2 regions of the Alteromonas sp. AWJ4_197 genome follow, and region 1 is predicted to be linked to the other one. Evidence: predicted binding sites of a transcription regulator. Region 1 holds the regulator's gene; the other holds the start of a gene.
What was found. The regulator MetJ, encoded in region 1, represses methionine synthesis genes. The targets are predictions, from matches to a motif close to TAGACGTCTAGACGTCTA.
Positions count from the first base shown of each region.

Region 2: a site for MetJ is predicted at 6,135-6,152, ahead of metK (methionine adenosyltransferase). Genes of this name have one in related genera too.

Region 1 is NZ_JBSWWW010000006.1:409,057-417,304, forward strand. Features, by position in the region: gene hslV (ATP-dependent protease subunit HslV) at 1-273, opposite strand, end outside; gene ACXAGC_RS15630 (SPOR domain-containing protein) at 679-1,242, opposite strand; gene priA (primosomal protein N') at 1,398-3,569, opposite strand; gene rpmE (50S ribosomal protein L31) at 3,746-3,958, shown strand; gene ACXAGC_RS15645 (malic enzyme-like NAD(P)-binding protein) at 4,340-5,593, shown strand; gene ACXAGC_RS15650 (MFS transporter) at 5,691-6,899, shown strand; gene metJ (met regulon transcriptional regulator MetJ) at 6,948-7,271, opposite strand; gene metF (methylenetetrahydrofolate reductase) at 7,428-8,248, shown strand, end outside.
Region 2 is NZ_JBSWWW010000006.1:56,839-65,086, reverse strand. Features, by position in the region: gene ACXAGC_RS14115 (ATP-binding protein) at 1-1,542, opposite strand, end outside; gene ACXAGC_RS14110 (ABC transporter substrate-binding protein) at 1,539-2,717, opposite strand; gene ACXAGC_RS14105 (hypothetical protein) at 2,894-3,409, shown strand; gene ACXAGC_RS14100 (aspartate/glutamate racemase family protein) at 3,428-4,117, shown strand; gene ACXAGC_RS14095 (hypothetical protein) at 4,142-4,639, opposite strand; gene metK (methionine adenosyltransferase) at 4,833-5,978, opposite strand; gene tkt (transketolase) at 6,443-8,248, shown strand, end outside.

The DNA of each region.
Region 1 (8,248 bases):
CTTTCGCAGCGCCCTGTCAGTACGCCAGTCTTTGGCCAGTTCCACCGCAGCGCGGGTAAGGTGCCCCTGGTGGATCTCGAGTTTAGATTCAAAACGCTCGAACAGCGTAAATGCATCAGCAGTACCACCGGCAAAACCGGCGAGCACTTTATTATGATACAGGCGACGCACTTTTTTCGCGTTGCCTTTCATTACGGTATTGCCCAGAGAAACCTGTCCGTCTCCGGCAATGACGACCTGATTGTCGCGTCTTACAGATACAATAGTAGTCACTACACTTCCCCATATTCCGGGTGTCGCTGGCTGTCGCGCAGCAAATTAATTTCAATGAAGAGATAAGTGGGGGAAGAGATAATTTTTTCAAGGGACAATCCACCAGCATCAATAAAGTCCGGTGTCAGGCCCGCAAACAGAGCAAGAAGAAGCCATTACAAACCTTCAGCAGTAGGAAAGCTGCTGCAGGGAACATGGTGAGCCTGTGGACGGGATGAAGTATTACCGGCGGGAAAGGCACACGATCCGGCGAAAAGAGATTGAGAACCCTAAGCGCAGGGGTTGAAGATATTCTGGTACAGAACCGTCAGCCGCAGGGAAGCGGCTGCCGAGCGCCCATGGATGGGTTTACAGCGAGTTCTGTACCAGAATATCGGAAGCCCCGACAGCGACGGGTTATCTACCTTAGAGATTCCAGTACAGGATCATGCAGGTGGTGATGTTTACTTTTCTCAGGCTGTGTCTTGCTCTTTCTGCATCACGTTTGGTTTGTAACGGCCCCATGATGACCCGGAACCATTCACCGTTAGAGCCGGTAGTGGCCCGAACCTGTGCTTCAAGACCCTGAAAGGCGATTTTGGCTTTCATTTCTTCAGCCTGCGAGCGGGTGCGGAATGAACCACACTGAAGTAAATACAGTTTGTCGGATTTTTGTTGCTCCGCGACTTCCACTTCGACTTCGTAACCGGGTAAGGATTTAATGTATTCCCATTCTTCCTTAGGCAGCTCAGGCAATTCCTCTTCTTCGACAATTTGCGGTAGTGGTTCCATCGGCGAGTCAGCCGTTTCATCAACATTGTCTTTAATAGAGAACAGAAAATAAATAAGACCCAGAATAGCGATCACCACAACCACCAGACGTGCCCAAATCTTAGTCCGGTTCGTCTCCGGCGAAGGCGGCTTGCGTTTATTGTTGTTCTTTTTATTTTGTGGCGCACGACCACGAGCTACATAATCACGTTGTGCCATATCCGGCGTAATATCCCGTCAAATATTGTTTGAAAAAAGCATCACCTGCTGGCTGATTATCACGTGATTAAATCAGCGCTTTTTAGTGAAACCGCACAGCAGTGTATCGTGAATTTTCCTAAAATGCTGCCGCTATATGCGTTAAGAAGCGAATACTAACTGAAGTCAGAGGGATCAACATCCAGTGACCAGCGAACACGGCTTGCCGCTGGCATCGCTGATAATAGCGGTAAGGCTTTTCTGAGTAACCCGTTGATATCATTACGCCGCGCCGACTGCAGGACCAGCATAAAACGGTAACGCCCCTGACGCTTCTCAATCAGGCAGGGAAGTGGCCCGTTTAATCTCACAGACGGACTTTGCAACAGCGACCCCGCCTGTTCAAGAAAATCCCACGCCTGTTCAGCATGAGTGGCTTCAGCACGGATCACCGCCTGAGACTGAAAGGGCGGCATCCATGATAACTTTCTTTCTTCCAGCGCCTGGCGGGCAAAATGCGCGTAACCGTTGTGCACTAAATCCTGCAACAACGGGTGCCCCGGATTATGCGTTTGTAGCCACATTTCCCCCGGCTTCGATGCCCTGCCTGCGCGCCCCGCCAGTTGAGTAACCAGTTGCGCCAGCTTTTCACTGGCACGAAAATCTGCGCTGAATAAGGCGCCGTCGCAGTCCAGTACAACAACCAGAGTCACATGGGGAAAATGATGCCCTTTTGACAAGATCTGCGTACCGATCAGCAATTGATACTTCTGCGCATTAATGTCATCCAGAGAACGTTGCAACTTGTCTTTGCCCCGCACCGAGTCGCTGTCGATACGGATTTGTTTCACGGCGGGGAACAACTTCGCCAGACCATCTTCAATCTGCTCCGTTCCCACGCCGGCAGTAATCAGTTTATTTTCACCGCAATGTTCGCACTGGCGGGGTACCGGTCTGGCGCCACCGCAATGATGGCACTGCAAACGTTGCTGGGTGCGGTGAACCGTGTAGGGCCGTTCGCACCGGCGGCAATCATAAGAATGACCACAATGATGGCAGAGCAATGCCGGTGCGTACCCCCGCCGGTTAACAAATACCAGTACCTGATTTCCCATCGACAAATGCTGGCGCATGATGCTCAGCATGCCATCGGCAATACCAAACTGCATCCGCTGGTCCCGTACATCCAGTACCTGCTGATGAGTGTTCGAAGCACCGCCGGCCCGCCGGGTCAGTTGCAGATGACCATATCGCTTCGTCAGGGCGTTGTTCAGTGTTTCCAGTGAAGGCGTCGCGGTGCCCAGAATAAGAGGAATGTGCTCAGTACTGGCGCGCATAACTGCGAGATCTCTGGCGTGATATCGCAATCCGTCCTGCTGCTTAAACGAATCATCATGTTCTTCGTCCACAATGATCATGCCCGGGAATTTCATTGGCGTAAAAATCGCAGACCGGGTACCAATAATGATGCCCAGTTCACCTTCCCGCGCACGCTGCCAGACTGAAAGGCGATCTTTGTCATTCAATTGGGAGTGTAATACGCCGATATCGATACCAAAGCGGTTGGCAAAACGGGTAACCGTCTGCGGAGTAAGACCAATCTCCGGTACCAGAATCAATACCTGTTTACCTGCAGAAAGAATATCTTCAATGGCCTGCAGGTAGACTTCGGTTTTCCCGCTTCCGGTGATCCCTTCCAGTAAAAAAGGCGCAAACTTGCCGGCCTGTTGCGACAACGCGCTGATGGCAACCGCCTGCTCTTTATCAGGCAACGGCTTCTTGCCGACATGAAAATAATCGAGCCACATTTTCGGTCGCAGGGGCGGCGGTTTACTTTCGCTGTACACAAAGCCCTTCTCTTCCAGAGCACTGATGATGGAGGAAGGAAAGGTATTTTTGAGATCGCCTTCGCGAACCGGCTCATCCGCCAGTGCCTCAAGACAAGCGTACTGGCGCTTCGCACGCTTCAGGGACGCCAGATTTTCATCAATGTTATCGCCGGCATGCCACCAGATTTCGTCCACCGGATTCGCCGGTTCGCCCTTGCGCAGCAGAACTGGCAATACGGTGTGAATAACCTCACCCACCGGGTGAAGATAATACTGGGATAACCAGTGACACAGTTTCAGCATCACACTGTCGAGCACCGGCCTGTCATCAATGACATGGTGAACCGGTTTAATTTTTCCGCTGTTCTCCGGCGTTTTCGCCTCTCCCAGAACGACGCCGGTTAATGTGCGGGGGCCGAAAGGCACACTGACCCTGCAGCCTGCTTCCGGTAATGTGTCACAGGAGTAGGTAAAAGCTTGTCGTAACGGTACAGGAACCGCCACCTCAACAAAACGCATAATCTGCCTATATTTTCCGCACTTTTTTACTTATCGTTCTTGATCAAAACGGCGTCATACATTAATATGCGCCGCTCTTTACGGCAAGGCCAGTTGTGCCTTGTATTGAATATAGTTGCGTATGGTGTTCAGCTTCGGGCTGGATTGCGATACGGCCTTATATAATGAGGTAACCCATGAAACAAGGTATCCACCCTACTTACGAAGAAATTACTGCATCTTGCTCTTGCGGTAACGTTATCAAAGTACGTTCGACTGCAGGTAAAGAACTGAACCTGGACGTATGTTCAAACTGCCACCCGTTCTACACTGGTAAGCAGCGTAACGTTGATACTGGTGGTCGTGTTGACCGCTTCAAGAAGCGTTTTGGTGCACTGGGCAAAAAATAAGTCCGGCATTGAATTGCGAAAAAAGCGCCTTTATGGCGCTTTTTTTGTGCCTTAAATCCGTTACTTAAAACACTTAACCCGTGTTCGTCCCGTTACGCTTTACTCAACAGCCCGCTCCACCGTCCAACCATATAAAATAAATTATAAATTAAAGTTAACTTATAAATTTCATCAATAGCCGACATTGATAATTCCGTTTTGTGAAGCTGCCCTCCGGCAACTAAAGTAAGCATAAGATAGCTCCTGATCAGATATGTACTGTGAAAGGCGTTGTGTTACATTTGTCGCAAGCTGCGCTTTATAACGAAAACAAGAGATTAGCGCAGGAACGACAAGTAGTAGTTGTGCAAAGACCAAACCCTGAGAAGGACACACAAAAGAATGTCAGATTTCAGACAACGCGCCCTGGATTACCACGAATACCCTACTCCGGGCAAAATAAAGGTAGAACTGTCGACTCCGGCTGACAGCGTAGATGATTTAGCACTGGCCTACAGCCCCGGCGTAGCCGAACCGGTACGTGAAATTGCCGAAGATCCTGATGCAGCATACCGATATACCGCCAAAGGTAATATGGTTGCAGTAATCAGTAATGGTACGGCCATTCTCGGATTAGGTAATTTAGGTCCGCTGGCATCAAAACCAGTGATGGAAGGTAAAGCGTTACTGTTTAAGCGTTTTGCCGGACTGGATGCTATCGATATTGAAGTTAAACACCGGACTACTGAAGAATTCATCAACACGGTTGCCAATATCGCTGATACGTTCGGCGGTATTAACCTTGAAGATATTAAAGCGCCGGAATGTTTCGAAATCGAGCAGGAGCTGATCAAACGCTGCAAGATTCCGGTATTCCATGACGATCAACACGGTACAGCCATCGTAACAGCGGCCGGTATGCTCAACGCGCTGGAAATTCAGGGCAAGAACATCGAAGACGCCAAAATTGTTTGTATGGGAGCCGGTGCTGCCGCCGTTGCATGTATGGAGCTGCTGATCAAGTGCGGCGCCCAGCGTGAGCGCATTTATATGCTCGATCGTAAAGGGGTGATTCATACCCGCCGTGACGATCTCACGGAACACAAAATGTTGTTCGCCAACAACACGGATAAACGTACCCTTGACGATGTAATGGATGGTGCGGATATTTTTGTCGGTGTTTCCGGCCCTGACGTATTGCCTCCAGAAACCTTAAAACTGATGGCACCAAACCCGGTGGTATTTGCCTGTTCAAACCCTGATCCGGAAATTAAACCGGAACTGGCCCATGAGGTTCGCAGTGATTTGATCATGGCAACGGGCCGTTCAGATTACCCCAACCAGGTGAACAATGTACTGTGCTTCCCGTTCATTTTCCGTGGTGCACTGGATGTGCGTGCTTCGACCATTAATGACGAAATGAAAGTCGCTGCGGTTGAAGCATTACGTTCAGTATCGAAAGAGCCTGTACCTGAAGAAGTATTGAAAGCCAGTAAATCAGCATCGCTGACATTTGGTAAAGATTACATTATTCCTAAACCTATGGATCCCCGTTTGCTTCACCGTATTGCCAGTGCCGTAGCACAGGCAGCGATTGACTCAGGCGTTGCCGGTGTTGAATCCTTACCGGCAAAATACACGGGTAACAAAGACTGATTGAAGCATACTGACTTCATTTGTTACGGGCCGGTTATACTACCGGCCCGTTTTCGTTTATCTTCCCGCTTCCCCTAATCTGACGGACAAAGATTTCATGTGGTCAAAAGCACTTATCGGGCTCATCATCGGACGAATAGCTACCACGCTTATCGGCTCAACCATGGCAGTCAGTATAGGCTGGCATTTATACGAAGCCACCGGCGAGGCCTTTGACCTGGCACTGGTAGGCATTTTTCAGATTGTGCCGGTGATCAGTTTATTCCTCGTGGCAGGTTGGGCTGCAGACAACTTTTCCCGCAAAAGCATTTTATTAATTTCTGCCGGATTGCAGTTACTGGTGGTGCTGGCCGTCGCTTTGCTGATGAATCAGCCGGAACTGAATAAATGGGCGCTGTTTTGCTCGTTATCGGTATTGGGCGCAGGGCGGGCTTTCTTCGCACCGGCCATTCAGTCTGTGTTGCCGAATATCGTCAGCACCGATCATCTGGGGCGTGCGGTGGCTGCCATAAGCTCCATCTGGAATATCGCCTTAACCGTGGGGCCTTTCCTCGCCGGCGTGTTACTGGCGGCGCTCGACCGTCAGCTCTACTGGGTGCTCATCATTTTCGGCCTGTTTACGCTGGGTGGCTTTTCTTTATTGCCCGCTCTGAACATTCATTCAGAGCGCAAACTGGCGCTTAAAGACATATTCAGCGGTGTGGAATACCTGATGCACAACAACGTTGTCCGCGGAGCGCTGTTTACTGATCTTGTGGTCATACTTTGTGGCAGTGTCATGGCGATATTGCCTGTGTTTGTGAAAGACGTCTTACATGAAGGTCCGGAAACACTGGGTTTATTGCGGGCCATGCCGGCTGTTGGTGCGACGCTTATCGGTCTGACAATGGTACGACGTAAACGGGCCATTGAACGCAACGGCCCGCTGCTGTTCTGGTCACTGATCATTTTCAGCTTTTCCATTATCGGCTTTGCCTTTTCACAGAACCTTTATGTGGCTTGCTTCGCTTTGCTGATTTATGGCGGTTCAGACATGATAAGTGTGGTGATCAGAAGCTCAGTAGTACAAATTATGACACCGGACGCATTACGTGGCCGGGTGAGTGCAGTGAACTCCCTGTTCATCGCGTCTTCCAACGAACTCGGAGACTTCAGAAGTGGTTCGGTGACAGCAGCTTTTGGTCCGGTAGCCTGCGCGGTTGCGGGCGGAGTAATGAGCCTGGGTATCGTGCTCCTGTTCCGTTCAACTTTCAGGCCCCTGTTCGAATTACAAAAAATCGAGCCGCCCTCAGCCAGACAAGACTAAACTTGCCCCTGATACAAAAAAGCCAGAGTGATTTGCTCTGGCTTTACTTTATTCTTCTTCGTTGTCGGCGGTGGGGTCGATCCCCATCTCTTCCATCATTTTCCTTGCAACGGCAGGAACACGGTTAGGGTTATCTTTGCGCAAATCGTCGTCGTCAGGCAGCGGCTGCCCGGTGAAAGCATGAAGGAATGCTTCGCACAGTAACTCTGAATTCGTCGCGTGACGCAGGTTATTAATTTGTCTGCGGGTTCGCTCGTCTGTGAGCACCTTAAGCACATTAATCGGAATAGAAACAGTGACTTTCTTTACTTGCTCACTCTTTTTTCCATGCTCTGCGTAAGGGTGTATATACTTACCATTCCATTCTGCCATGTGAAATCTCGGACTGCCTGTTATTTTACTTTATAAGCGGAAATTCTAAACAATGTAGCGAAAAGGTCAATTAAGCCGTGTAAACCTCTTGACGTCCAGACATATATTAATTAGTTTAGACGTCTAAACGTCCAAAGAATTGAGTGAGTCAACAAAATGGTTTCCTATGCACAAGGTATCGACGCCTTAAACCAGTCATTGTCCGAATTGCGTGACATTGATGTCTCTTTTGAATTTTTTCCGCCTAACTCGGAAAAGATGGAACAAACGCTGTGGAAATCTGTTGAACGCCTGGCGCCATTGAAGCCTTCTTATATGTCTGTGACCTACGGTGCAAACAGTGGTGAGCGTGACCGCACCCATGATGTTGTTAAACGCATTCAACAACAAACCGGTGTACAGGCAGCCCCTCACCTGACCTGTGTGGACGCAAGCCGTGATGAACTCAAACAAATTGCTCAGGAATACTGGGATTCGGGTATTCGCCGCATTGTTGCTCTGCGGGGCGATTTACCGAAGGGCGTAGATAAAACCGAAATGTATGCCTCTGATCTGGTGGCACTGCTGAAAGACGTAGCAGACTTTGATATTTCCGTTGCTGCCTATCCGGAAAAACATCCGGAAGCACCGAATGCCCAGTTCGACTTGCTTAACCTGAAGCGTAAAGCGGAAGCCGGGGCTTCTGAAGCAATTACTCAGTTCTTCTTTGACACCAGTGTTTACCTGCGTTTCCGTGACCGTGCTGCTGCAGCCGGTATCGATTTGGATATCGTCCCCGGGATCCTGCCGGTTACGAATTATCAGACACTGATTAAGTTTGCCGGTTTCACCAATGTTCACGTACCCGGCTGGCTGCACAAAATGTACGAAGGGCTTGATGACGATGATCAGGCAACACGTAATCTGATTGGCGCAAACATCGCCATGGAGCAAGTAAAAGTGCTGGCGAAAGAAGGGGTAAAACACTTCCATTTCTA
Region 2 (8,248 bases), 350 kb from region 1:
TTCGTCAAAGGCATGACCATGTCGGAGGGCATATTTAATTTTATGCAGCTGACTTGTTTCAGCTTTCATCTGATTTAACATCAGGAACGTCTGGCCCATGACCTCATCTTCATCAAAGCCGGTGATCAGACTAAAATGAGGATTAACGTAGATGGCAGGGAAGCCCGCTTCCTGAGCATCGACAATGAGTATCGACACTGTGGCAGATTTCATGGCATGACTGATTACATTTATCTGATTTTCCAGCACCCGCCGCTGAGTCAGGTCATTGCCCACCAGAATACTGCCAACCTGCTTACGCTCATCGTCTATCAGAGGAAGCACCCGCCAGCTTAAAGTGACCGGCTTCTTGTCATTTAAAGAGGCATAATGGCCGGTAAGAGACTGTTTATCACCGGATAAGTCGCCTTTTATATCTCTGAGGGTGTTGTCTGACAAATCATAATAAAGGGCGTATCGCTTATAAGCACGGTTCGCCAGAATGTTGTCACCGGTTTCGTCCTGCACAACCAGGATCTCTTCCAGTGAATCCAGCACATTCGAAAATTGTTTGTTGGACAGGGAGATAGTAGATAAATTGATGATTAATTGATTGAACGCTGTCCGGATCTCGTTAAGTTCTGCAGGTTCATTTTCACTGCCGGTGCTGGTTCCTCCTTTCTTCCTGCTGGTACTGCGCTGAATATCATCGTGAAGCTGGCGCAGGGTCACTGCGCTCAGTTTTGCAGCATGACTGGATGCGTAAACACTCACGATCACTGCAAAGGCCAGGGTGATCAAAATTGCCGGAATTAACCAGAGTACATTAGAGTAAGCTTCCAGTGCCGGCGCCTGACTGATAAGAGTCAGTCCACGCCATTGCTCTGATTCAGACTCCCAACCGGAATAGGCTGCATGGTCAAATAGACTGCCTGGTCTGAACATCGCCGGTTTATTTGAATAAAGGATCTTCCCTTCATTGTCGAGAATTAACTGGCTTGCATCACTGTCCCGTTGATAAATTAATGCTTGCAGAGCCGGAATATGGAGTACCAGTGCACCTTCTGCTGAATCCGCAAGTAATACTGGTACCGCGATAATTGCGCCGTCACCGGAAATATTATTGTAAGGTTTCGATTCGTTCAGTACCGTTTCCTGCCACGCGCTGGCCATCGATGCCGGCACCTGACCTTCCCAGTTGTTTGTGATGAGCGGTTCACCATTAAACTGAAACAATCCGAGACTGAAAGATCGGGCACGGGTAAAGCGCAAAGACTCAAAAAAGATGGGCAGATAATTCTGCCGCTGCTGAATATCAATAAAACTGTTTATCAGCAGGTCGTTAGCCGCGATACCCTCCATTAGCTGTTGCGTGCTGTCGAGGGTGAATGTGAGATCTGCCTTAAGGTGTGAGATATAGGTTTGCTGTTCATTCGCCACCTGCTTCTGTACCACATAAAAAATACACAGGCACAAGATTATGCTGACAGCAATCAGTGCGACTAATAGCCGTGGGAGTATGGTTTGCTGCAGCTGGGTATACAGCGAGGGGCGGGTACTCACCGGATATCTGAAACCGGGATAAGGTGTCCGTCTTCGTTAAACATCGCCATAAAATAATCCTCCGCCATTAATGCATCATGCATATTTTCCGTAAACGCCGGCGCATATTGTTTCACTGCGCCTTGCAACACCGGCAAGTTCTCAAGGGCCTGACGAACAGCATCAGCTTCAACAGAGCCGGCTTTTTTCACTGCAGCAATCAAAATATGGACCAGATCATAGCTATGAGCAAGGCCCACAACAGCCGGAATTGCCTGTGGAGCAATATCGTCATAACGTTCGCGGTACGCTTTCAGTAAATAAGCAGAGCGGCTATTGTTCTGATATAAAAAGCTGAAAGTTTGAATGACAGACAAATCGAGTTTAGATAGATCTGTCAGGCCTATTTCCGCGACAAAATCCCCACCTGCCAGACCCCAGTGAGCAATTATCGGCATTTCTGCTGCTTCCAGTTTGAGCAGAGTTTTGCTGACAACAGCAGCTTCAGGCGCATTAGATACAAGAATAATAGCCCGTGCACCAGACTGGATAATCGCCGACATCTCATTAGTAAAATCTGTCTGCCGCCAGTTTATCCATTGTGTGCTCACGATTTTCAGGCCCTGTTGTTCAGCCGCTTTGGATAATGATGTTAAATTTGAACGACCCCAGCCTGTACGCTCAAGTACCAGGGCAATTTCTTTAACTCCCCGTTCTCTGGCTGTCTTTATCAGAACTTCCCCTGCCTGCTCATCACGGATGGAGACACGAAAAACGTTGTTTGGCGTGTAATGATTATCGACCAGTGATGTACCAGCGGCCCAGGGGCTCAGGAACAGCATATTGTTCTTATGCACAGCATCCAGCTCGGCCAGGGCTACCGGTGTGTGTACGCCACCAAAGATAGCCAGTAAATTCTGCCGCTTTGCCAGTTGTTCAACGTTATATACGCCGCGGGCCGGGTTACCACGGTGATCCGTTGTGACCAGTGAGAGCTGGTGACCAAGAACGCCGCCATTGTCGTTGACTTCTGAGATGGCAATTTCCATTCCCCGGCGTATCGCGGTTCCGCCTTCCACGGCAACAGCACTGAGATCGGCATCGAGTGCCAGTACCAGCTGCGCTTTTTCCTGTGCCACGGCCTCGCTGCCGGCACCTGTCAGAGTAAGCAGAAAGATTAATAGAAATCTGGTCATATTCAGTCACGGAAACGTAAAGGAAAACGGTTGTTTAAAAAGGGTTCGGGATTATATTAGTATTTGCATGTGATTCTGCAATTAGACAAAGGATGGTGGAATTTATCAGAATAAAAACTTGCACCTTTCAGGATAGAGACTTAGTTTTAACGTATAACAAATAAATCAAAATTAGCGTGCAAAATCATTATCCTCCTACCATTTTGGATGTCGAAGCCAGCGGATTCGGCAGCGGCAGTTTTCCCATCGAAATCGGTGTGAAGCGTTCTGATGGTGCGCGTTTTTGCCGTTTGATAAAACCCTATAAGAGATGGACGCACTGGAACAGCGAGGCCGAATCTTTACACGGCATAACCCGTGATGTGCTTTCCCAATACGGTATTGACGGCAGGGAAGTGTGCATTCAGCTCAATGCCTTCATGCAAAACAGTACCGCTTATTCGGACGGCTGGGTAGTGGATTATCCCTGGCTGATAAAACTCTATGCAGAAGCTGGTATAGAGATGAACTTTAAGCTGACAGCGCTGGAATACCTGTTATCTGAAAACCAGATGCAACACTGGCATGAAGTGAAACAGTCTCTGGTCAATCAGCAGTGTGTTAAACGCCATCGTGCCAGTGTAGATGCGGAGCTCATCCAGCAAACCTTCATGACTACAGCATCCATGCCGATGCCGGTACTGGCAAGATAATACGGACAAGGAACTTCAATGAAGCAGATTGGTATTATCGGTGGCATGAGCTGGGAATCATCGGCAACGTATTACCGCCTGATCAACAGCTATGTGAAGCAACGTCTGGGTGGGCTGCACAGCGCACGCATATTAATGAACAGCGTGGATTTCGCAGAGATTAGCCAGTGGCAGCATGAAAATAACTGGGATGCACTTACCCGGGCGATGGTTCAGGCAGCAAAACAACTGGAAGCCGGCGGCGCAGACGGCGTTGCTATTGCGACTAATACGATGCACAAAGTCGCTCCTGAAGTAGAAAAGGCGCTGAACATACCCTTACTCCATATTGCTGATGCGACAGCCAGTGTGTGCAGGCGCGGGGGTATAAATAAAGCAGCTCTGACAGGCACCCGGTTTACCATGGAACAGCCTTTTTACACTGAGCGCCTTCAAGACTTCGGGATCAATGTGCTGACGCCGGACATGGCCGGCCGGCAGGTCATTCATGACATCATTTATAATGAACTGTGCAAAGGCGAAACACGGGCATCCTCAAAAGAGATTTATCAGCAAATTATTGAGCAAATGGCAGCAGACGGTGCGCAGGCTGTCATTCTCGGCTGCACGGAAATTGGTATGTTGATAAAGGCCGGAGATGTCAGTATTCCGGTACTGGATACCACTGAAATTCATTGCGAAAGCATTGTGGATTTTATGCTGGGTTAACGCAGCCCGTTGTCTTAGTAAGGGTCAGAAATAGTACTGAACACCGAGCAACAATGAATTGATGTCTTTATCACTTACTTCCCTGTACTGGTACTCCACTGCCATTTTCACCGAATTTAATTCTCCGATTTGCCAGCCAACGCTGGCGGCGGTGCCTGCGTTGTAAGGCAGATAAAGCCAGTCAGAATAGGCGGCCTGTTGATCGTTACTGGTTTGCAGCGCTGCGAATATGCGTTGACTGGAGTCTTTTAACAAAGAGCGGCTGGCCGAGACCCTCACGGAGTCTACTGAGTGATATGTACTGATCTTGTCAACCCACTGGTCGTGATAAGGCAGCTCGCGGTTGTAGCGCACCCCAAATCGCCAGGCCGGCAGGCGCTGACTGCGAAATGAAATTTCAGACTGATAGGGGGAGGCAACGTATACTGGCTGACTTCTTTTCGTATCAGAAAGCACACTGCCGCCTGCATGACACAGCGTACTTAATAAAGTCAGACAACTCACTAGCCAGAAGTATTTCATGGCATGGTTCCTATGTGTGTGCCTGAGTCTGCAGCTCAGTTAGGGATTGATTATCGGGCAGGCAATGCGATTTATACTTAAGTGTAGTTGGTTTGGATGATTATCCCAGTGAGAAAATGTAATTATTTTTAAAATAATTTAAATTAAAAAAAGCGGCATGTGGGAACATGCCGCCTTCCTTTTATTTTTGTCTTTATACAGAGGCTTTAAGCGCTTCTGCTTTGTCTGTGGCTTCCCATGGGAATTCATCACGGCCGAAGTGGCCGTATGCAGCCGTTGGACGGTAAATCGGACGTTCCAGATCAAGCATCTTGATCAGGCCGTAAGGACGTAAGTCAAAGTGTTCACGTACCAGTGCCACCAGTGTTTTCTCATCAACCACACCTGTACCAAACGTTTCGATACTGATAGATGTTGGCTCTGCTACCCCGATAGCGTAAGACACCTGAATTTCGCAACGCTTCGCCAGACCGGCTGCAACGATATTCTTCGCCACATAACGACCTGCGTATGCCGCCGAGCGGTCTACTTTTGATGGATCTTTACCGGAGAATGCACCTCCACCGTGACGGGCCATACCGCCGTAGGTATCTACAATAATTTTACGGCCAGTCAAACCACAGTCACCCATTGGTCCGCCGATAACAAAACGACCAGTCGGGTTAATGTGGAATTGAGTGTTTTTGGTCAGCCATTCCGAAGGCAGTACAGGCTTAATCACTTCTTCCATAACGGCTTCGCGAAGTTGCTCTGTGGTGACCTTTTCATTGTGCTGAGTAGACAGAACAACGGCATCAATACCCACCGGTTTGTCGTTCTCATAAATAAAAGTCACCTGACTTTTTGCATCAGGGCGCAGGAAATCAAGCTGACCGGACTTTCTCACTTCGGCCTGCTTTTGCACCAGGCGGTGTGCATAGGTGATCGGTGCCGGCATTAATACGTCAGTTTCGTCACTGGCATAGCCGAACATCAGACCCTGGTCACCGGCACCCTGTTCTTCAGGGCGGGCACGGTCAACACCCTGATTAATGTCAGGAGATTGCTTACCAATCGCATTCAGCACAGCACAGGAGTCAGCATCAAAGCCTACATCTGAGTGGTTGTAACCAATTTCTTTTACCGTCTGACGGGTCAATTCTTCAATATCGACCCAGGCGGATGTGGTGATCTCACCACCTACCAGTACCATACCGGTTTTTACATACGTTTCGCAGGCAACCCGTGCTTTGGGATCCTGTTCTAATATGGCGTCAAGCACAGCATCTGAAATCTGGTCGGCAATTTTATCCGGATGTCCTTCTGAGACTGATTCCGATGTGAATAAATGTGCGGCCATAAATCCTCCGTTATTTCTGGGTTAACCAATACATCACTATCATAAGCTTAAGTGACTGGCTGGTTGGGTATATTCGTTCGCCCCCGGGTATATTCTGTCGTCCCGGACGATGAACAGCATTGTACCGGGTTCGTATGAAAATACCATCTTTACTTCTGGACGTCTAAAAGTCTATTTGTTACGTTTCGTTGACAGTCCGGTTCGTTATTACGTGAGTAAGACGAAAAACGATTTCTGTCAGCAGAGAACCTGTTTTGCGCAACGACTATCCGAATAATTGTTATAAGTTAACTAAATTCGATAAGTGCACCCGGTATAAAACACATTGAACTGGTTATGCGCTTAGGTAAGAATAGTCGCCAGTTTGAAAATTCATAGTCGGCAGCAGGAATTCCTATCCGTTTCCGGATTAATCTCCGGGTTGTCAGTGTCAAAGTTTTAAGCAAATTATTAAAGGAGTTAGCATGCCAACTCGTCGTGAACTTGCCAACGCTATCCGCGCACTTAGCATGGATGCAGTTCAGCAAGCCAAATCAGGCCACCCGGGCGCCCCTATGGGTATGGCGGATATCGCACAGGTTTTGTGGTGCGATTATCTTTCTCATAACCCGTCTAATCCCAACTGGGCGAACCGCGACCGTTTTGTGCTTTCAAACGGTCACGGCTCTATGCTGCTTTATTCATTGCTGCATCTCACGGGTTATGATCTGCCGTTAGAAGAGCTGAAAAATTTCCGTCAGTTACATTCTAAAACCCCGGGTCACCCTGAATATGGCTATGCGCCGGGTGTTGAAACCACCACCGGTCCGCTGGGACAAGGGATCAGCAACGCCGTAGGTATGGCGCTGGCAGAGAAAGTGCTGGCTGCACAGTTTAATCAGGACGGCCACGATATCGTCGACCATTATACCTACACGTTCCTGGGTGACGGCTGCCTGATGGAAGGTATTTCTCATGAAGTATGCTCGTTAGCCGGCACATTAGGTCTTGGCAAGCTGGTAGCGTTCTACGATGACAACGGCATCTCTATCGACGGTGAAGTTGAGGGATGGTTCACCGACGATACCGTGAAGCGTTTCGAATCATACGGCTGGCATGTCATTGCCGGTGTTGATGGTCACAACCCTGATCAAATCCGTAAAGCGGTTGATGAAGCCCGCGCGAATACCACACAGCCTACACTAATCTGCTGCAAAACCATTATCGGTTTTGGTTCCCCTAACAAGCAAGGTAAAGAAGATTGTCACGGCGCTCCGCTGGGTGATGACGAAATTGCATTAACCCGCAAAGAACTTGGCTGGACCCACGGTGCCTTCGAAGTACCACAGGATATTTACGCTGAGTGGGATGGCAAAGAGAAGGGCAGTGCGGCAGAAGCGAACTGGAACGAAGCGTTTGCAGCCTATGAAAAAGCGTTCCCTGAACTGGCAGCAGAATTCAGCCGCCGTGTAAATGGTGATGTACCGGCTGACTTCGTTGAAAAAGCGGATGCTTACATTGCAAAACTGCAGGCTAACCCTGATGCCCCGGCAACCCGTAAAGCATCGCAGAATGCATTAAATGCATTTGGTCCGTTACTGCCTGAATTGCTGGGCGGCTCTGCTGATCTCGCCGGTTCTAACCTGACAATCTGGTCAGGTTCAAAAGGCGTTGATGCGAAAGACGCGTCCGGTAACTACATCTACTACGGTGTGCGTGAGTTCGGTATGTCGGCAATGATGAACGGCATTACCCTGCATGGCGGTTTTAAAGCGTACGGCGCTACCTTCCTGATGTTTATGGAATATGCACGCAACGCAGTGCGTATGGCCGCGCTGATGAAAGCGCCGTCTATCTTTGTTTATACCCACGATTCTATTGGTCTGGGTGAAGATGGTCCTACGCACCAGCCGGTTGAGCAACTGGTGGCATTACGCTCTACGCCTAACCTTGACAACTGGCGGCCTTGTGACCAGGTTGAGTCTGCGGTAGCCTGGAAAGAAGCAATTTTACGTACCGAAGGTCCTACCACCTTAATTTTTACCCGTCAGGGTTTACCGCAGCAAGCACGCTCTGCTGAGCAGGTTGCTGACATCGCAAAAGGTGGTTATATCCTGAAAGATACTGACGGTACACCAGATGTACTGCTAATCGGTACAGGCTCTGAAGTGCAACTGGCTGTCGCTGCCAGCGAGCAACTGGCAGAGAAGGGCATTAAAGCCCGTGTGGTTTCTATGCCTTGTACTGATGCGTTTGACCGTCAGGATGCTGAATATCGTGAAGCCGTTCTG